DNA from 3 places in the Salinicola sp. LHM genome. Region 2 is predicted to be linked to each of the others. Evidence: predicted binding sites of a transcription regulator. Region 2 holds the regulator's gene; each other region holds the start of a gene.
What was found. The regulator sigma-54, encoded in region 2, starts transcription at its own class of promoters, with help from an activator protein. The targets are predictions, from matches to a motif close to TGGCACNNNNNTTGCTNT.
Positions count from the first base shown of each region.

Region 1 (7,156 bases), 2.0 Mb from region 2:
GTTTCCCTACCTGACCATGGTGGAAGGGCTCAAGCTCTGTGCCCAGACTTTCACCAAGGATGTGACGCAGTTGTCCTGCTGTGCCGGGTGAACGATATGAGCGCGACCGTGGTGCCACTGGGCGGCGGCACCACGGGTTTTGGGCATGGACACCACAGGGAGCCCTGTCACGATGAACACGACACTACCAGATTGCGGGATGATGGGGGCGATGGGCTGGATAATGCCAGTGATCGGAATTGCCCTACTATTGCTACTGGTCCTCGGCATCGCCTGTTTGGTGAAGTATCTGCTCTCTAGCAAGTGAGCGTACTCAGCGAGCCATCAACCAGCTAATCCGTTGTGGGTTGAGTTTGTCGGCCACCTTTAGCTCTCGCATACCAACCAGATAATCCGGATACCCGGAACTTCGGCTTTGCAGAAACCAGTGGTGCTGATCGGAGGTATGGCTCAGCACCAGGTCGATGATCACTTTCAGTCCCAGACCGTGGGCGCGCTCGAGCAGCATCTGGAAATCGTGAAAGGCGCCGAACATCGGGTCGACGCCGCGATAGTCGGTCACGTCGTAGCCGAAATCCTTCATCGGCGACGGAAAGAACGGTGAAATCCAGATCGCATCGACGCCCAGTTCGGCCACGTAGTCCAGCTTGGCGGTGATACCGGGAAGATCGCCGATGCCGTCGCCGCGCGCATCCATGAAGCTTCGTGGATAGATCTGGTAGATGACGCTGCCACGCCACCATTGGGTCGAGTCGAACATGGAACTTCCCACATTGATGTCGTTTGATCACGGCCGTGCCGGCTGCGGCCTTGCTACAACCCCCGGCCATGCCCGATGCCCACCGGGCTATTCGTCAGCCAGTGCCGGCAACAGCACCTTGACCTTTCGCGTCAGCGTGTTGCGCCCCCAGCCCAGCAGTTCGGCAGCCTCGCCCTTGCGTCCGCCGGTGTGCTTCAGGGCGGTCTCGATCAGGATGCGCTCGAAATCCGGCACCGCCTCTTCGAGCAGGTGCGTATGCCCCGAGGCCAATGCCCGATCGGCCCACTCGCGGAACGCGTTGCGCCAGTCGCCGCTCGGCGTCTCGTTGCCTTCGAGTTCGCGCAGCTCCGGCGGCAGATCGTCGACCAGCACCTCGCGACCGGAGGCCATCACGGTAAGCCAGCGACAGGTGTTTTCCAGCTGTCGAACGTTGCCGGGCCAGGGTAGGCGTGTCAAATGCGTCTCGGCCTCCTTGGTCAGCACCTTGGACTCGGCGGAGAGTTCCTTGGCGGCCTCGGCGAGAAAGTGCTGGGCCAGGCGCGGAATGTCCTCGCGGCGCTCCGACAGCCGGGGCAGATGAACGCGAATCACGTTGAGCCGGTGGAACAGATCCTCACGGAAGCGCCCTTCCGTCACCAGCTTTTCCAGGTTCTGGTGCGTCGCGGCAATGATCCGCACATCCACCTTGACCGGCACGTGCCCGCCGACCCGGTAGAATTCGCCATCCGCCAGCACGCGCAGCAGGCGCGTCTGGGTATCGGCGGGCATGTCGCCGATCTCGTCCAGGAACAGCGTGCCGCCATCGGCCTGCTCGAAACGCCCGCGACGCTGGGCGGCAGCGCCGGTGAACGCGCCCTTTTCGTGGCCGAACAGCTCGGATTCCATCAGATCCTTGGGGATCGCGGCCATGTTGAGCGCGATGAACGGGTGCCCGCTACGCGGGCTGTGCTGGTGCAACGCCTGGGCGACGCGCTCCTTGCCGGTGCCCGATTCGCCATTGATCAGCACCGTGATGTGCGACTGCGACAGCCGGCCGATCGCCCGGAACACCTCCTGCATCGCCGGCGCTTCACCGATGATCTCGGCGGACAGACCCTCCGGCATCGCCGCGGGAGAACGCCGCTCGCGGGCGTGCGCCACCCCGCGCCGAACCAGCGCCAGCGCATCGTCGACATCGAACGGCTTGGGCAGGTATTCGAACGCGCCGCCCTGATAGGACGCCACGGCGCTGTCCAGGTCGGAGTGCGCCGTCATCACGATCACGGGAAGGTCGGGATGCATCTGGCGGACTTTTGCCATCAGATCGAGCCCGTCGAGCCCCGGCATGCGAATGTCGGTCAGCAGCACGTCCGGCGGGTTGCGTTCGATCGACTCGAGCGCGGCATCGGCCCGCTCGAAGGATTGCACTTCCAGGTCCGGCTGTGCCAGTGCCCTTTCCAGAACCCAGCGAATCGCACGATCGTCATCGACGATCGCGATACGAGCGACTTCAGTCATGGCAGTTCTCCAGCAGAACGGTGAATCGCGCTCTCAGCGACTTCGGTACTCTCGATAACTTCGGTACCCTGACAACTTCGGTACTCTCGACAACTTCGGGACTCTCGATAACTTCGGGACTCTCGACAACTTCGGGACTCTCGATAACTTCGGGACTCTCGACAACTTCGGGACTCTCGATAACTTCGGGACTCTCGATAACTTCGATACTCTCGATAGCTTCGATACCCTCGACAACGTCGATACTCTCGACAACATGGGCCAACGGCCCGCGCGCACGACCCGGTCGAGGCGCTCGCGTACGAAGAAGGGATGCGGCCAATCTCACTGCTGCGCCTCGAACGGGATCAGCAGCCGGAACTCCGTGGCGCCCGGCTGGGATTCGCATTCGATCAACCCCTGATGCTGATGCAGAATCGACTGCGCGATCGACAATCCCAGGCCGCTACCCTCGGCGCGACCGGAGACCATGGGGAAGAACAGCGTCTCGCGGATGTGCTCCGGAATGCCCGGGCCGTTGTCGACGATCGCGACTTCACACACCAGCCGGTGGCGCTCGGCGCCCAGGGTGAACTGACGGCGAACCCGGGTACGCAGCAGCAGGCGCGGCTCGGGCGTTCCGAACTCCTCCATGGCCTGCACCGCATTGCGCGCGATATTGAGAACGGCCTGGATCAACTGCGGCTCGTCGCCGACCAGATCCGGCATGCTGGGGTCGTAATCGCGCTCGAAGCTCAGTTGATGATGCTCCGCCTCGAGCAGCGCCCGAACCCGCTCCAGCACCTTGTGAACGTTGAGCGGCTCGTGGTGCACCAGCGTATTCGGGCCCAGCATGCGATCGACCAGATCCCGCAGGCGATCCGCCTCCTCGACGATGATTCGGGTGAATTCGGCCAACTGCGGATCGGGGAGATCCCGCTCCAGCAACTGCGCGGCGCCGCGGATGCCACCCAGTGGATTCTTGACCTCGTGGGCGAGGCCGCGCATCAGCACCTTGACCGTCTCCTGGCGCGCGATCAGCGCCTCCTCGCGGGAAATTCGCAATAGCCGATCCCGCGGCTCGATCTCGAGCAGCAGTTCGCGGCTGGTGATCGGCGTCGCGGTGAAATCCACCGTGATCACTTCCCCGGCGGTCAGCACCATCGCCGCTTCCCGCTGCGTGTAGGGATGAAACTCCTTCATCGCCTTGAGCAGTACCTGTCGGATGCTGCCGTCCTCGCCGTTCAGGCACTCCAGCCAATGGCCGACCACCCGGGGCCGGCTCGCGGCCAGTAGCGCCTCGGCGGCAGGGTTGAGCCAGCGCACGTGCAGATGCTCGTCGAGTAGCAGGACGGCGGTCGTCAAGTGCTCCAGCAAACGTTGATACATGCGTCGTTCCATCGTGGTGATCCGGTATGTGCTTATACAGTGCAAAAACCGCGCCACTCCCCGATTTCGCTCAGGACCGGGAAACGCTCAATAGCAACCAAGTCTTCATTCACCAAAATGGTGCAATTCTCAAATCGCTGCCTATCGATTATTCGAATTCGGGTTATTGGGATTGGCGGGCAGGTTGACGCTGGCCCGCTGGACGTAGAGCGTCACCGCTGGCGTCGACAGCCGCACCTGGCCCTGAGCGTCCAGCAGCTCAGCCTGGATCTGGTGCTCGCCGCGCTCGAGCTGGCTCAGCGCGAACACGCTGGTATGCATCGGCGATTGACTCACCTTGCCGTCGACCCGGAGCTGAACGCGGTCGCCCGGCTGCAGTTCGGGCTCGATCGCCAATTGCACCTGAACATTGCCGCCCTGGCCGGTCGGCAGCGTCTCGCCATTGCTCGGGCTGGCGATCGCAAAGCGGTCGTAATCGACCGCCGAAGGCGACGTCGTCGTCGAGTCGGCCGGGCGCGAGCGGCTTTCGACCTCCGCGGGATCAACCACCGTAATGGGCTTGAGATCGATCCGGCTGCCCTGCCCGGGCTCGTCGCTGTAGACCACGTTGCCGTTGGCATCGACATGCCGATAGACCGGAGCCGCCAGTGTCGGCAACGCCACAAGCAGCGCCGCCATACCGCCGACCATCCACCCAACCCGTCGTGCTTGCATCGTTATCCTCTCCTTGTTGCCACCGTTCATGACACCGCTTTATCGGCCGACACCGACCAGGGCCTGAATGTGTCCGGCGCCGCCTGGCTCTCGAGCCACCGAACGTCTCCGTGCGCGTATTCCAGCAAGAGACGAACCGCTGGCAACCACTGGCAAAATAAGAGCCATCCACGAAAAAGCCCCACCGAGGTGGGGCTTTTTGTCAGGCCAAGGTGCGAACCTTAGACACTGTAGTAGAGGTCGAACTCGACCGGATGCGTCGCCAGACGCAGACGCTCGACGTCTTCGCTCTTCAGCTCGATGTAGGCATCGATCATGTCGTCGGTGAACACGTTACCTTCGGTCAGGAAGGCGCGATCGGCGTCGAGTGCTTCCAGCGCCTGATCAAGGCTGGTGGCCACGGTCGGGACCTTCTTGCCTTCTTCCGGCGGCAGATCGTACAAGTTCTTGTCCATGGCATCGCCAGGGTGAATCTTGTTCTTGATGCCGTCGATACCGGCCATCAGCATCGCTGCGAACGCCAGGTACGGGTTGGCAGTCGGGTCGGGGAAGCGGGTCTCGACGCGCTTGCCCTTCGGGTTGGAAGTGTACGGAATACGAATGGACGCAGAGCGGTTACGCGCACTGTAGGCGAGCATGACCGGCGCTTCGAAGCCCGGCACCAGACGCTTGTAGGAGTTCGTCGAAGCGTTGGTGAAGGCGTTCAGAGCACGCGCGTGCTTGATGATACCGCCAATGTAGTACAGCGCCATTTCGGACAGACCGGCGTACTCTTCGCCCGCGAACTGGTTGGTACCGTCCTTCCAGAAAGACTGGTGAACGTGCATCCCGGAACCGTTGTCACCGACCAGCGGCTTGGGCATGAAGGTTGCCGTCTTGCCGTAGGCATGTGCCACGTTGTGGATGACGTACTTCATCTCCTGAACTTCGTCGGCCTTCTTCACCAGGGTGTTGAACTTGACGCCGATTTCGTTCTGACCGGCGTTGGCCACTTCGTGGTGATGCACTTCGACGCTCTGACCGATCGCCTGCAGCGTGTTACACATCGCGCTGCGGATGTCATGGAAGCTGTCGACCGGCGGCACGGGGAAATAACCACCCTTGACGCGCGGACGGTGGGCGAGGTTGCCACCTTCGACCTGACGATCGGTGGACCAGGCACCCTCTTCGGAAGAGATCTTGTACATGGAGCCTTCGATATCGGTCTTCCAATGCACTTCGTCGAAGATGAAGAACTCGGGCTCCGGACCGAAGAAAGCGGTGTCGCCCAGGCCGGTGCTGTTCAGATAGGCTTCGGCACGCTTGGCGATGGAGCGCGGATCGCGCTCGTAGCCCTGCATGGTGGCCGGCTCGATGATGTCGCAGCGCAGGATCAGCGTGGAGTCTTCGGTGAACGGATCGAGGAAGGCAGTCCCGTCTTCCGGACGCAGAATCATGTCGGACTCGTTGATGCCCTTCCAGCCTTCGATGGAGGAGCCGTCGAACATCTGACCATCTTCAAAGAATTCCGCATCGACAGCACTGGCAGGAATTGTGACGTGCTGCTCCTTGCCCTTGGTATCGGTAAAGCGCAGATCCACCCACTTGACGTCGTGTTCTTCGATAAGGGCGAGGGTTTTCTCAGACATGTTGTCCTCCACTGTGAGCCATGGCTCGATTCGTTGGCGAATATCCAACACCGTTTTTTGGCATGCGTGTTTTGTAGCACGAAGTTAGCGCTCTTGCCCACGCGCACACCGTTTTTACATAGCTATGCAGAGAATGTGCCAAAATGAAGCAGGACAGTGAGCGACTGATATAACCGCATGACGAGAAAGATAATTTTGACATCCATTCGTAGGCTAAGCGGCGACTGAATGCACGCAAACCGTTCATCCCGCCGGATCACGAATCGCTGAAAGCACCAACTTGGCGCACCATTTCACCCATATGCACCAATATGGAGCATTGAGTCGTCGCCGGAAACTTTGCCGAAACCCGATAGGCGACGGATACTGTTCGTACGCGCCGTGACTCATGGCGATCAATGACTCAGTAATGGAACTACCCATGCCCAGGCTGGATCGCACACAGGATGTGGTACAGCGCCTACGCGGTCACTGGCGTCTCAATCTCAGCGAGCCGCTATGGGGCCGAAGCGCTATTCTCGCACTGCGCCGGGTACTGGATGATGAAGCCGAGGCACGCCTGCCCCACCGCGCCGATTGGTGTCTGGGCCCGGACAGTTTTCAAAAGCTGCTGGAAAGTCTCAGCGACAGCGCGCAGATCGTCAGTCTGGAGAGCGTGCTGCAGCTTCATCACGATCAGTTGCCCCGCATCGCACTCACGTTCGACGGCGGCTGGCGTGACACGCTCAAGCAGGTTGCACCCACGCTGGAACGCATGGCACTGCCGGCCAACGTCTTCCTCCCCTGCCCGGTCACTCAGCGAGCCTGGAGTTCCTGGCATGAAGCGTTCGGCGAAGCGCTATGGCATGAAGACACGGCCGAGCGTGCCGCCCAGCAGCTGGTCGAAGCCGGCCTGCCCGCGCCGCCGGTTGTCGCCGGCAGCCGGGACGAGCATTACAGTCAAGCGATCAAGACTTACGTTGACGAGCTCGACCAGTCGTACAAGCCGGCGACGCTGTACGCTGTCGCCGCGACGCTGGGTAACGAAGCGATTTTCTCCGACGAGACGTTGGACGCGTTCAGCATCCGGCGGCTCGAACAAGGTGGGCTTTTCCGTTTCGGCAGCCTGATGCCGCCACGATTCCTGACCCAGGACGCCCGGGCGCTGGCCCGACTACGCGAGAGCCAGCACCAGCTGGCCATTCTGTGC
Region 1 is NZ_CP140261.1:3,685,788-3,692,943, forward strand. It holds gene merA (mercury(II) reductase) at 1-91, shown strand, start outside; gene R5R73_RS16780 (hypothetical protein) at 173-307, shown strand; gene R5R73_RS16785 (alpha-amylase family glycosyl hydrolase) at 314-760, opposite strand; gene glnG (nitrogen regulation protein NR(I)) at 848-2,257, opposite strand; gene glnL (nitrogen regulation protein NR(II)) at 2,582-3,625, opposite strand; gene R5R73_RS16800 (DUF4124 domain-containing protein) at 3,767-4,339, opposite strand; gene glnA (glutamate--ammonia ligase) at 4,561-5,967, opposite strand; gene R5R73_RS16810 (polysaccharide deacetylase family protein) at 6,389-7,156, shown strand, end outside.
Region 1: a site for sigma-54 is predicted at 3,664-3,681, ahead of glnL (nitrogen regulation protein NR(II)). Genes of this name have one in related genera too.

Region 2 (7,156 bases):
AACCCGGTGACCGGGGACTACTCGCGAGGCGCGGCGGGCTTCTGGATCGAGAATGGCAAAATTTCTCATCCGGTGGAGGAGTTCACGGTGGCGGGCAACCTGCGCGATATGTTCGCCGGCCTGCAGGGCGTGGGTGACGACATCGACCGCCGCGGCAGCATCCAGACCGGTAGTTGGCTGCTCGACTCGATGACCATCGCGGGGCAGTAGACGCTGGAGCTACGGGCTACGACTGCGCCGGCTTCGGGGCGCTAAACAGCAGCTACGAGCTACGAGAAACGTCAGCGACGGTGTCGCTGACGTTTTGTTTTTCCTGACAGGAACCGCATTCTGGTTTCGCGGCTCGCGGCTCGCGGCTCGCGGCTCGCGGCTCGCGGCTCGCGGCTTGCGGCTCGCGGCTCGCGGCTCGCGGCTTCAGCCCTCGAAGCGGTCCTTGATATAGGTGATCTCGGTGCGGCCGTGCGGCGCGGGGATGCCATCTTCGCCGAGATTCACGAAGACCATTCTGTCGATCGTCAGGATGCTCTTGCGGGTGATCTTGTTGCGCACGTGGCATTCCAGCGTGATCGAGGTCGTGCCGAAGTGCGTGGCCGTGATGCCGAGCTCGATGATGTCGCCCTGGCGGGCACTGGAGACGAAGTTGATCTCGGAGATGTACTTCGTCACGACCTGGGCGTTCCCCAACTGGATGATGGCGTAGATCGCGGCTTCTTCGTCGATCCAGCGCAGCAGGCTTCCACCGAACAGTGAACCGTTGGGATTGAGGTCCTCGGGCTTGATCCATTTACGGGTATGAAAGTTCATCCGCTGCTCCTCGTTGGCATCATCCGGCGTCGTGGCCCGCCTGGGTTCGATGGTCGGGCCTGCCGGGTCGTTACAGGTAAAAGGCGGTCGCCAGACCCAGGAAGGCGACGAAGCCGACCACGTCGGTAATGGTCGTCAGCAGCACGCCGCCGGACAGCGCCGGGTCGATCTTGAACTTCTTGAGCAGTACCGGGATCAGGGTGCCGGCCATCGTGGCGACGGTCAGATTGATGACCATCGCCATGGCGATGATCTGCCCCAGCCGGATGTCGTCGAAGCGGAAGACTGACATGGTGCCGACGACCACGGCCCAGATCAGGCCGTTGGTCATGCCGACGAGCAGTTCGCGGATCAATAGCCAGCGCACGTTGGCGCCGGAGACGTGACCCAGCGCGATGCCGCGAATCAACACGGTCAGCGTCTGCGAGCCGGCGATGCCGCCCATGCTGGAGACGATCGGCATCAGCACCGCGAGGGCCGCGATCTGCTGAATGGTGTCCTCGAAGAACCCGATGGCGATGGAGACGATCGTTGCCGCGATCAGATTGATACCGAGCCAGAACGCCCGGCGACGGCTCGTTCGCAGCGCCGGGGCGAAGGTGTCTTCGTCCTCGTCGAGACCGGCCATGCTCATGACCTGGTGCTCGGCATCCTCGCGGATGACGTCGACCACGTCGTCGATGGTGATACGGCCGAGCAGTTTGCCATCAATGCCGATGACTGGCGCCGAAATCAGATCATGTTTCTGGAACAGCGTCGCCACGTCACTGTCCGAGGCAGTCGCCTGAATGGCGTGGAAGTCGGTTTCCATGACTTCGCGCACCAGCACCGAGACATCCGAGACCAGCAGGCGGTTGAGTGACAGGATACCGATCAGCTCGTCACGACGCGTGACGACCAGCAGGGTGTCGGTGGCATCGGGCAGGCGCTCGTGGCGGCGCAGGTAGCGCAGGACCACATCCAGCGTGATATCCGGACGAATGGTGATCGCGTCCGGGTTCATCAGGCCGCCGGCGGTGTCCTCCGGGTAGGAGAGGACCGCTTCGACCCGCTGGCGTTCCTGCGCCTCCATCGACTGGAGGACTTCCTGGATGACGGTATTGGGTAGCTGCTGCAGCAGGTCGGCGAGGTCGTCGACATCGAGACCCTCGGTCGCCGTCAGCAGTTGCTCGGCATCCATGCGGTTGAGGAATTCGATCTGGACGTCATCGCCCAGATACTGCAGCACGTCACCATGCAGCTCGGGGTCCAGCAGGCCCCAGAGAATCTCGCGCTCCTTGGGCGGGCTGGACTCGAGCAGATGGGCGACATCCACCGGCGCCAGGCCGCGATTGAGCATGCGCCGTGCCTGATCCAGCGCACCGCTTTCGAGAGCTTCGTTGAGCTTGGCCAGCCGTGGCTGCAGCTTTTCGGGATTGTTGCTCATCCTGAACGGTCATCCTTGAACGACTGGCGGGGATGAGCATTCTACCATCGTCGAGCAAAATGACGAGGATGGAAAACGCTGTTCACGAACGCTGTGGAAGGAGCGGGCGCTACTCGTCTTCGTGGAAACGCGCCTCGAAAAGCTCGACGATGGCGTCCATGGCGGCGTCGGCATCGTCGCCTTCGGTGGTCACGATCAACTCGGTGCCGCAAGGCGCGGCAAGCATGAGTAGAGACATGATATTGGCGGCATCGGCCTGACGCTCACGGTGGTGAATCGCCACACGGACGGCGAAGGGTTGGCAGCATTGGACCAGTTTGGTGGCGGCACGGGCATGCAGCCCGCGACGATTGGTCAGGCGAAGTTCACGTGTCGGCATCGCGCTTGAATGATCCTGCGTCTTTTGATGGTGCATCCTGCGGCGCCGGCTCTCGTGGTGTGGCATCCTGCGAGAGGGCGGTATGGATACCGAGTTCGCGATGGCGAAGTCGGATGTCGGCGGATTCATGGTGGAAGTGACGCGCCAGGCGCTCGATCAGGTAGACCGAACGGTGCTGGCCGCCGGTGCAACCGATCGCCACCGTCAGATAGCTGCGGTGACTGGCCAGGTAGGCCGGCAGCCAGCGATCCAGCCAGGCATGGATGTCGCCGGCCATGGCGTGGACGTCGGGATAGGATTCCAGAAACTCGACGATCTGTGTGTCGCGGCCGTCATAGGCGCGCAATCCAGGGTCCCAGAACGGATTGGGCAGGCAGCGCGCGTCGAATACCATGTCGGCGTCCAGCGGCACGCCGCGTTTGAAGCCGAAGGATTCGAAGGTCAACGTCAAACGGCCGCCGGTGTGCCTGGCAACCTGTTCTCCGATCCGTGCACGCAGCTCGTGGACCGAGAGCCCCTGGGTATCGATCACCAGATCGGACATGCGGCGAATCGGTGCAAGATAGTCCTGCTCATGATCGATCGCCTCGGCTAGGGTCATGTCGTTGCCGCGGGTCAACGGGTGGCGCCGACGGGTCGCCGAGTAGCGTTCCAGCAGAATCTTGGCGTCGGCGGTGAGATAGACGACCTGCGTGTCGATCCCGCGTTCACGGACTGCGTTCAACAGCACCGGGAACCGCTCGAGCGCTTCCGGCAGATTGCGCGCATCGATACTGACCGCCACGTTGGGGCGCGTGGGCGGGGCGCTGCGCAGTTCGTCGATCAGTGGCGCCAGCAGGTTGGCCGGGAGGTTGTCGATGGCATAGTAGCCCAGATCTTCCAGCGCCTGCAGGGCGATCGATTTTCCCGAACCGGAGCGACCACTGATGATGACGAGTTGCATCTCTAGTAGCCGTTATCGCTGGGACGGTAATGACGAATGGCATCGATCAGAGCGTCGTGCAGCGCCTGCTGCGTGCTTGCCTGGCGCAGCTGTTGCCTGACGCTGCTCTGATTCATGATGCTGGCGACCTCGGCCAGTAGCGAAAGATGGGTGTCATCCGCTTCCTCCGGTACCAGCAGCACGAATACCAGATCCACCGGCTCGCCATCGATCGCGTCGAAGTCGATGGCGTCCTTCAGGCGCATGAACCCCGCGATCGGCCCCTTGCAGTGAGGGCTGCGTGCATGGGGGATGGCAACGCCGTTGCCGATCCCCGTGCTGCCGAGACGCTCACGGCCGATCAGGCGGCTGAAGACTTCCTGGCTGTCCAGGCTGGGTGTGTTTTGGGCAATGAAGGTGCTGAAGAATTCCAGCAGACGTTTTTTGCTGCCCCCCGTGACCCCGTAAAGGGTACGTTCGGGGGGCAGAATGCTTTCCAGTGTCATCATCAGGCGTTAACGGGCGCCGGCGCCTTGGGCGCGGGCTTGTGCCTTCTCTTTGTGTTTGACCAGTTGACGGTCGAGTTTGTCGGCCAGTGAATCGATGGCGGCATACATGTCGGTATCGCTGGCTTCGGCGTGCAGATCGCCGCCTGCGGCATGCAGGGTACAGGCTGCCTGTTGGCGCTCCTTCTCGACACTCAGGGTGACCTGAACATTGGTGATATTGTCGTAGTGACGCTCCAAACGAACGAGTTTTTCTCCGACATAGTCCCGGAGGGCATCGGTCAGCTCGACATGATGGCCGGTAACGTTCACTTGCATGACACACTCCTGTTGCGGCAGATGGCACTTTTGATTGTAACCCTTTTCAGGTCACTGCAAAGGCATCGTGATCGATATCGTCCGGTTTGGCGAGCCCTGGATCGATTTTGCCTCGCCGTACAGTCGGGACGTCAGGAAAGGCGCTTGCGTTCACTGGACGAGGGAATGCCCATGGCCTCCCGATATTTGGCCACGGTGCGTCTGGCAACGCAGATATCGGACTGGGCGAGCAATTCGACCAATTTGCTGTCCGAGAGCGGCTTTCTGGGGGGCTCTTCGCCAATGAACTTCTTGATCCGGGCGCGAATCGCCGTGCTCGAATAGCTGTCGCCTTCCCCGCGATGACCGCCGACCTGGCTCGAGAAGAAGTACTTGAGCTCGAACACGCCGCGAGGCGTGTGGATGTACTTCTGGGTCGTGACACGGGAAATCGTCGACTCGTGCATGTCGACGCTGCCGGCGATGTCGGCCAGTATCAGCGGCTTCATGGCCTCTTCGCCGCGCTCGAGGAAATCGACCTGGCGCGACATGATCTCCCGGCCAACACGCAGCAGCGTGTCGTTGCGGCTCGAAAGGCTCTTGAGCAGCCAGCGGGCCTCTTGCAGATGCTGGCGCAGGAAGGTGTTGTCGTCACTCTTGTCGGCGCGCTTGATCAGGGCCGCGTAGTCAGGCTGGATGCGCAGACGTGGCAGCGCCTCGGCGTTGAGCTCGATGCGCCAGCCGTCGGGGGAGGGCGTGGCGACGAGGTCGGGAATCACGTAGTCGTCGCGGCTGGTATCGAAGCGTTGCCCAGGGCGTGGTTCGAGCGTGCGGATCATCGCGATGACGCTGTCGAGTTCGTCGTCCTCGAGCCGCAGTCGGCGTTTGAGCAGTCGCCGATCGTTGCCGGCCAGGGCCTCGAGAAACTGGCGCACCAGGCGTTTGGCTTGTGGCAGCAGCGGGGTTTCCGTGTCCAGCGTACCGAGCTGGAGCAGCAGGCATTCGCGCAGGTCGCGGGCGCCGACGCCGGTGGGGTCGAACTGCTGCAGGCGCATCAGCATGTGTTCGAGGTCCGCCGTGGTCACGCGATCGTCGCGCTGGGTGCGGAGGCTGAGGGCCAGTTCGTCGAGAGAGCCGGTGAAGTAGCCATCGTCATTGATCGCGTCGATCAGACATTCGCCCAGCTCGCGCTCGCGGTCGTCGAAATCGCCCATCGCCATCTGCCACAAAAGATGGTCGTGCAGGCTGGTGGCAGCGGCGTTGCGGTCGAAATCCGGCGCCTCTTCGCTGCCACTGCTGCTGCCCAGCGATCCAGCGGTGGCGTCCTGGTAGGTGTCGCTCCAGTCGCTGTCGAGCGCCAGCTCTTCGGGAATGTCGCTGGGCCAGTCGTCTTCCGGCGCTTCCGAGGTCTCCTGCTCCGAGTACTGCTCTTCCAGCTCCAGCATCGGGTTGGATTCGAGCGCTTGTTGAATCTCCTGGCACAGGTCGAGCGTCGACAGCTGCAGCAGTTGAATCGCCTGCTGAAGCTGAGGCGTCATGGTCAACTGCGTGCCGACTCTGAGTTGCAGCGAAGGCTTCATGGACATGGCGAAACGGACGTCATAATCAACGAGGGAATAGCCACGTTACTGATTGATCTGACGACATGCAACGATTTATGCAAGAAACATGCCATCCAAGGCGGCTCAGGCAAGGCTGGCCGCCGGAAAGAAACAGGATAGGGCGGGAAGTCGGATTATAACCGGAATTCGTGACCAAGATAGACGTCGCGAACTCGCTGGTTGTCGAGGATGGCATCCGGGCGGCCCTCGGCGATGATCTGTCCGTCGCCGACGATGTAGGCGTTGTCGCAGATGTCCAGCGTTTCGCGCACGTTGTGATCGGTGATGAGAACGCCGATCTCCCGATCGCGGAGCTGGCGGATGATGCTCTTGATATCGCCGACCGAGATCGGGTCGACGCCGGCGAAGGGTTCGTCGAGCAGGACGAAGGCCGGCTCCGTGGCCAGCGCGCGTGCGATCTCGACGCGCCGGCGTTCGCCGCCGGACAGGCTCATGCCGAGGTTGTCGCGAATATGGTCGACGTGAAAATCGGCGAGCAGCCGCTCGAGCTGTTCGCGTCGTCCGGCTCGGTCCAGATCCTTGCGCGTCTCGAGAATGGCCATGATGTTGTCGGCGACACTCAGTTTGCGAAAGATCGAGGCTTCCTGCGGCAGATAACCGATCCCGGCTCGCGCCCGGTCATGCATCGGTGCACGGCTGAGGTCGTGGTCATCGATATGAACGCTGCCGGCATCGGACTTGACCAGGCCGACGATCATGTAGAAGGAGGTGGTCTTGCCTGCGCCGTTGGGGCCGAGCAGGCCGACGATGCTGCCCTGGCGCAGGGTCAGACTGAAATCGTGGACGACGCGACGTCCCTTGTAGCTCTTGGCCAGATTGGCGGCCGTTAGCGTTTTCATGGATGCGATCCTTGTGGCGACGCGGCGCAGAGCGATTCAGGCCCGGTGAGCGTGGTCGGGAGCAGAGCCCGAATCTTCTCTGGAATCATGACTGGAATGACTATTGGGACGACTGTTCGGAAGCGTTGCGCGGCGTAAGTGTCATGCGAACGCGACCGTCGCCACTGCCGTCGCCGTCCTGGCTGGAACGAGCCTGGACGCGGCGCGAGTCGAGATAGTATTCGACGTAGGCGCCATCGAAGGTGTCGCCGGCCTGATGCAGTTCGGCGTTGCCGACCAGTTCCACGCGGCGCTCGGCGGCATGATAGATGACGGTATCGCCCCAGCCCTTGACGATCGCTTCGTCGGGGGCCGGCCGCTG
Region 2 is NZ_CP140261.1:1,643,324-1,650,479, forward strand. It holds gene pmbA (metalloprotease PmbA) at 1-210, shown strand, start outside; gene R5R73_RS07635 (acyl-CoA thioesterase) at 415-804, opposite strand; gene mgtE (magnesium transporter) at 875-2,230, opposite strand; gene R5R73_RS07645 (HPr family phosphocarrier protein) at 2,340-2,609, opposite strand; gene rapZ (RNase adapter RapZ) at 2,596-3,552, opposite strand; gene ptsN (PTS IIA-like nitrogen regulatory protein PtsN) at 3,555-4,037, opposite strand; gene hpf (ribosome hibernation-promoting factor, HPF/YfiA family) at 4,047-4,355, opposite strand; gene R5R73_RS07665 (RNA polymerase factor sigma-54) at 4,487-5,920, opposite strand; gene lptB (LPS export ABC transporter ATP-binding protein) at 6,070-6,795, opposite strand; gene lptA (lipopolysaccharide transport periplasmic protein LptA) at 6,896-7,156, opposite strand, start outside.

Region 3 (7,156 bases), 270 kb from region 2:
CATGCCCCATGAAATCGACGCGCTCGATGTCCAATCGGTCGAGCAGGGCCAGCGCCTCCTGCGCCATGTCATCGATCGCGTAACCGATCGGTAGCTCGGCCGGGCTCTTGCCTGTGCCGAGGTGGTCATAGATCACCACCCGGTGTGTCGTCTCCAGCGAAGCCAGCTGCGGCTCCCAGAAACGACCGGCGCCACCCAATCCCGCGGAGAGCAGAATCGTCGGGGCGTCGGGATCCGTGCGTCCCAGTATTTCGTAGTGCATTGACGAGATCCTCCCGGCAAAGCGTCAATCAACGACTCAGTGAGGCAAATGCGCGATCGAGGCGATCTCGATCAGCGCATCCGGCTTCACCAGCCCGCACTGGATGCAGTAACGGGCAGGCTTCTCGCCGGGAAAGAATTCCGCATAGACGGCGTTGATCGCCGCGTAGTCTTCCCAGTTGCGCAGGAAGATCGAGTTGAAGGTGACGTCATTCATGCTGCCACCAGCGGTCTCGACCACGCTCTGGATGATTTCCAGCACGTGGCGGGTCTGGGCGGCAGCGTCACCGACGTGAACCACGTTATTTTCCTTGTCGAACGGCAGCGTGCCGGAAACGTAAAGGATATTGTCGGCCTGGCTACCCGGGACGAACGGGGCCAGAGGCGCACCGGAACCGGCGGGGATCACACTTGTCTTGGGCATGATCACTCTCCTGCTGCTGATGAAGTCATGGATGAAGCGTGTGGCTGCCGGGCGTCGGTTCGAGCCGCGCAGGCATCCTCGAAAGCCTCGACGCTCGACACCCAGCCAAAGAAGGTTTCGATATTGAAGATGGCGCTGCTCTGCGCCGACGGCGGACCGGCTTGATAGGTCGCGTCCTCCAGCACGGTGCCGAAATACTCCAGGAAGAAGCCATCACGCAGCGTCGACTCGACGCACACGTTGGTGGCAATACCGGTGAACAGCAGGTGGTGGATACCCCGCGAACGCAGGATGCTGTCCAGCGCCGTGTTGAAGAACCCGCTATAGCGCGGCTTCGGCAGCACGATATCGTCAGGCTGAGGCTTCAAATCGTCGACCAGTGCGTAGTCCCAGGTCCCCTTGGCCAGTAGTTGCCCATGCAGTTCGGGGCGCTGACGCATGGTTTTGAGCGCGTTGGATTTATGCCAATTGGGAGACCCCGGGCCGCCGGCCTCGACGTACTCGGCATCCCAGCCATTCTGGAAGAAGATCACCTGGATACCCGCCGCGCGCGCCAGCTTGATCGCCTTGGCAATTCGCTCGATGATGGGCCCGGTGGTGGTGACATCGAAACCGGCCAGATCGAGATAGCCGCCCAGGGTGGCGTAGGCGTTCTGCATGTCGACGACGATCAATGCCGTCTCGGAGCACGGCATCGCGATCGCTTCCGGCCGACCGGCCAGCACGATCTCGTCGTTGGCGGAGACATCATCACGGCGGACCACCGGCGTCTGCTTGAGCCCGCTCATTCTGCCACCTCCGCCGTCTCGGCTGGTGCGTCGACAACCTCGACCCGGGTCTTCATCAGAGGCTGCACGCGCTCGCCGAAGATATCCAGTCCTGCCAGAAAGTCATCGAACGTCAGCATCACGCCGCCGATGCCCTCGACGGTATCGATCTCGTCGAGCATCCGCGCGACGTTGGCGTAGGAGCCGACCAGAGTCCCCATGTTGAAGTTGACCGCCGATGTCGGGTCGGTCATCTGGCGCACATTGGTATCCTTGCCCGAGCTCTTGTCCTGGCTGCCCTGGTCGGCCATCCAGTCGAGCGCCTCCTGATCGGCGCCGGCCTTGTAGTGTTCCCAGCGCGCCATCGCGGCTTCGTCGGTCTCGTCGGCGACCACCATGAATAGCACGTAGCAAGCGATATCGCGTCCGGATTCCCTGCCCGCCGCGTTGAGACGCTCGGCGGTATCGGCAAACGCCGTCGGCGTATTCAGCCCCTTGCCGAAGCAGAAGCTGTAGTCGGCGTGCTTGGCGGTGAAGGCCATGCCGGCACTCGACTGGCCGGCGCAGACGATCTTGACGCCCTGTTCGGGGCGCGGACTCAGGCGACAGTCGTCCATCTGGAAAAAGTCGCCCTTCAGATCGCTGCGCCCCGTCTCCAGCAGATCCCGCAGCACTGTGGTGTACTCATCGAGGTAGGCGTAGCGCTTGGCAAAGTACTCGTCTCCCGGCCACATCCCCATCTGGCTGTATTCCGGTTTCTGCCAGCCGGTCACCAGATTGATGCCAAAACGCCCCGGCGCAATCGAGTCGATGGTCGCCGCCATGCGCGCGGTAATCGCCGGCGGCATCACCAACGTCGCCGCGGTAGCGTAGAGATTGATCTTCGAGGTCACGGCCGCCAGCCCTGCCATCAGAGTGAAGGACTCCAGCGCGTGCTCCCAGAACTCGGTCTTGCCGCCGAAGCCGCGCAACTTGATCATCGACAGCACGAACTCGAAGCCGTAGCTTTCGGCCTTCTGGGTCACAGCCTTGTTGAGTTCGAAGGTCGGCATGTACTGCGGCGCGTTTTCGGAAATCAGCCAGCCGTTGTTACCGATAGGGATAAAGACACCTAGTTGCATGAGTCACCTCGTCATTCGGCTCTCATTATCGAGATTTGCCGCCGGCCTCTGTCGGCCCCGACACCTGACAATCCCTTTACAACAGACGTGCCAACGCGTCGTACCGTATCCGTTTTCAATGACTTGGGACGCGACGCAACCAGACTGTCAGACCATTTGGTCCAACCAGAAAGAAAAGTCGCTCAGCAATGACGCAAGGAATGGCACGTTCGCGCAATTTCGGTGCGCAGCGAGGCTCGTCGCTGACCGAGTCGTTGACCGAGTCGTTGACCGAGGTCGATGGCGCCAGGCCCGAACCGACGTGGTAAAGTGCCAGCGAATGTTATCGACCTGTAATGGCCACGGCTCGATGCCTTTGGGTAGAGAATTGGCACGCCATTCAGGTCTTTACCAACCAGGATGTCCATGACGCCACTCACGCCTAGCGCCGCCGTCTCCCCTGGCCGCGCCGCTGCCAGTGAAGCCCGCAAGCAACGTATTCGAGATGCGGCGCTATCGCTGTTTTCCCAGTTCGGTCTGCGCGGGGCCAGCCTGGACGCCATCGCTAATCAGGCGGGCGTCTCCAAGACCAATCTGCTCTATTACTTTCCTTCCAAGGAAAAGCTCTACATCTCGGTCTTGCAGCAAATCCTGAATACCTGGCTGGAACCGATACGCGCCATCGATGCCGACCAGTCCCCGGAAGCGGCCATCAATCACTACATTCGTATCAAGGTCGAGCTGTCGAGGGATCATGTGCAGGCGTCGCGGCTCTTCTGCCTGGAGATGATCCAGGGCGCGCCACTGCTGAAGGAAGAACTACATAGTGATCTGCGCGCGCTGGTAGAGGAAAAATCGAAAGTCATCGAAGGCTGGATAGCGCACGGCAGCTTACTGCCGGTCGACCCGCATCATCTGATCTATCTGCTCTGGGGCACCACGCAGCATTACGCCGATTTTGCCGTACAGATCGAAGCGATCTCCGGCAAGACGCTGGCTGATCCCGAGTTCTTCGAAGCCACGGTCGACAATATTCAGCGCATCGTGCTGGGCGGCTTGCTGCCGCGGCCGAAGGAGTCCTGAAGCGGCTTCGGCGGCACTTTGGTGGCTGCGATAAAACCCGCCCGACGGAACTGACCGAGCGGGGGGTTCTACACGGCAAAGTCGATCGTTTGGTCCGTTGGCTCAAGCCAGTTGGCAAGCTTCTTCGAATGCCAGGCGCGGCAGACGCGGCTTGACGCCGGAAACGTCACCATAACCCAGATTGACCAGCAGGTTGGTCGTCCAATCGGTACCGGCGAAAAACGCTTCATCCAGTGCCTTGGCATCGAAGCCGGACATCGGCCCGGTATCCAGCCCCATTGCCCGCGCCGCCAGGATCAGATAGCCGGCCTGCATCGAACTGTTGCGTAGCGCCGTCTGCTCGGCGAAGGCTTCGCTCCCGGTGAACCAGCTGCGCGCATCGGTGTGCGGGAACAGCGTCGGCAACTGATCATAGAAGCGCTTGTCGTAGGCCACGATAACCGTGCAGGGAGCCGTCGCCGTCTTTTCGGCGTTACCGGAAGAGACGCACGGCAGCAATTTGTCCTTTCCCGCCGCCGAGCGAACGAAAACGAAGCGCGCCGGGCAGCAGTTGGCCGAGGTCGGTCCCATCTTGACCAGCTCGTAGAGCTTGCGCAGAGTCTCCTCGCTAATTTCCCGCGATTGCCAGGCATTATGGGTATGCGCTTCCAGAAAGAGCTGGTTCAGGGCCTGATCATCGAGTGACGGCAGCATCGACTTTCTCCTTGTTGTCTTTCAAAAGTGTCTTGAAACAGAGTCTTGAGCCTTTGAGGCAGAGAGTTGTCACTGAGAGCGAAAACTGTGTGGCGGCAAGCCGGCCGCCGTCGCTTACGGTATCTCGCGACCGATGCCGACGCCAGCGGTCGCTCTGGTCCGGCGAGATCCGTATACTAGCGCCCTCATCGAAGCGGGGCTGGCGCCGGCAGTCCCTATGGCGCGAGACACCCTACCCGCTCTCCCGATTCCCAGACAGACGCTTTCGACACGCCTAATGATCACTCTGGACAACGTCTCCAAAACCTACGGCAGCGGGCCCGGTGCCGTGCAGGCGCTGAAAGATATCGACCTGCAGGTGCCCAAAGGCACGATTCACGGCGTCATCGGCCTCTCCGGCGCTGGCAAGTCGACGCTCATTCGCTGCGTCAACCTGCTCGAGCGCCCGAGCGCCGGCCGGGTTCTCATCGATGGAGAGGATCTGACCGCGATGGATGCCGCCGCGCTGCGCCAGGCACGCCATCAATGCGGCATGATCTTTCAGCACTTCAATCTGCTGACCAACCGCACCGTCTACGACAATGTCGCCCTGCCGCTCGAACTGATGGGCCAGTCGCGCCAGACCATTCGCGAGCGCGTCCTTCCGCTGCTGGAGATGACCGGGCTCGCGGACAAGACGAAACAGTATCCGGCCCAGCTTTCCGGCGGGCAGAAGCAGCGCGTGGCGATCGCCCGCGCGCTGGCCAGCCGCCCCAAGGTGCTGCTGTGCGACGAAGCCACATCGGCACTCGACCCGCAGACGACCGCCTCGATCCTGACGCTGCTGCAGGAGATCAACCGGCAGCTGGGGCTGACCATCCTGCTGATCACCCACGAAATGGAGGTGGTGAAGACCATCTGCCATCGCGTGGGGCTGATTTCCGATGGCCGCCTAGTCGAAGACGCCGATGTCGGCGACTTCTTCACGGCGCCGGGTACGCAACTGGGACGGGAGTTTCTGAACGACTTCCTCAAGCTGGAAGCGCCCCAGGCGCTGATCGAGCGGCTCGAACCCGAGCCCAGCGAAACCACCCATCCCGTGGTGCGGCTGACCTTCTCCGGCGACAGCGTGTCCACTCCGCTGATCTCGCGCCTGGCCCGGGAACACGGCATTGATGTCAGCATCCTCCAGGCCAAGGTCGAATCCATTCAGGGGCGTACGCTCGGCCTGATGATCGCCGAACTGATGGGCAGTGCTTCGCAGACACGGCAGGCACTGACGACGCTCGAATCCTTTGATCTGCAAGTGGAGGTAATGGGTCATGTCCAGCGCACTGATTGATCTCGTCTGGCAGTCCACGCTGGAAACGCTCTACATGGTCGCCGTCGCCGGCATTCTGTCGGCGCTGGCAGGCGTCCCCCTCGGCGTGCTGCTGTATGTGACCCGGCCGCGCCAGATCCTCGCTCAGCCGGCCGTCAACACGATACTCGGCATCGTCACCAACGTCGGGCGCTCGGTGCCGTTCATCATCCTGCTGGTGGCGATCATTCCGTTCACCCGCATGATCGTCGGCAGTTCCATCGGAACCAATGCCGCCGCCGTGCCGCTGACGATCGCCGCGATTCCGTTCGTCGCCCGGCTGGTCGAAGGCGCGCTTAACGAAGTCTCTCCCGGCCTGGTCGAAGCCGCCCAGTCGATGGGCGCGACGCCGATGCAGATCATCATGAAGGTCCTGCTGCCGGAGGCGCGTGGCGGCATCATCAACGGCCTGACGATCACCATCGTCGCCCTGGTCAGCTACTCCGCCATGGCGGGCGCCGTGGGCGGTGGCGGGCTCGGCGACCTGGGCATCCGCTACGGCTACAACCGCTTCAACCCGACCGTGATGCTGATCACCGTGGTGGTGCTGGTCGTGATGGTGCAGTTGTTTCAGAGCCTGGGTGACTATCTGGTGCGCAAGAGCGATCACAAGTGAAGGGCTTGCGCAGAGCGGATTAGACTAATAACCAGAATGAATTACCGTGATCGCCGTTATTCCGTTATATTTCGGCGGTCATGAGGCGCCACAAGAGCGCCATCGTCGTTTCCGATTGCATTGCCACATCTTTCAGGGAGAATCTCGCCAATGCCGATTTCACTGACACGTACACTGAGTGCCGCCGCGCTGAGCCTGGGGCTGGCCGTCGGCACTGCGCACGCCGCCGACGATACCATCAAGGTCGGCACCATGGCCGGTCCGGAGACCGATGTCATGCAGGTGGCCAAGCAGGTCGCCAAGGAAAAGTACGGCCTCGATGTCGAGATCGTCGAGTTCACCGACTACGTCACGCCCAATGCGGCGCTCGCCGATGGCAGCCTGGACGCCAATGCCTATCAGCACGAGCCCTACATGCGCTCGATGGTCAACGACCGCGGCTATGATTTCGCCATTGCCGGCAAGACGTTCGTCTATCCGATCGGCGCCTATTCCGCCAAGTACGACAGCATCGACGATCTGCCCGACGGTGCGACCATCGCCGTACCCAACGATCCGACCAACGAAGGTCGCGCGCTGATCCTGTTGGACAACCTCGGACTGATCACGCTCGACGATCCGAAAAACCTGGAAGCGACGCCGATCAACATCACCGAGAATCCGCACGATTATTCGTTCAAGGAGATCGAGGCCGCCCAGATGCCGCGCGTGCTACAGGACGTCGACCTGGCCTTCATCAACAGCACCTTCACGCAGCCCGCCGGTCTGACGCTGGATGATGCGCTGATCAAGGAAGGCCCGGACTCCCCCTACGTCAACCTGATCGTGGTGCGTGGCGGCGACCAGGACCGCGAAGCGATTCAGGAACTGGTC
Region 3 is NZ_CP140261.1:1,914,585-1,921,740, reverse strand. It holds gene rutD (pyrimidine utilization protein D) at 1-262, opposite strand, end outside; gene rutC (pyrimidine utilization protein C) at 299-685, opposite strand; gene rutB (pyrimidine utilization protein B) at 688-1,473, opposite strand; gene rutA (pyrimidine utilization protein A) at 1,470-2,573, opposite strand; gene rutR (HTH-type transcriptional regulator RutR) at 2,979-3,635, shown strand; gene R5R73_RS08860 (malonic semialdehyde reductase) at 3,738-4,328, opposite strand; gene R5R73_RS08855 (methionine ABC transporter ATP-binding protein) at 4,606-5,649, shown strand; gene R5R73_RS08850 (methionine ABC transporter permease) at 5,630-6,283, shown strand; gene R5R73_RS08845 (MetQ/NlpA family ABC transporter substrate-binding protein) at 6,434-7,156, shown strand, end outside.
Region 3: a site for sigma-54 is predicted at 2,649-2,666, ahead of rutA (pyrimidine utilization protein A). Genes of this name have one in related genera too.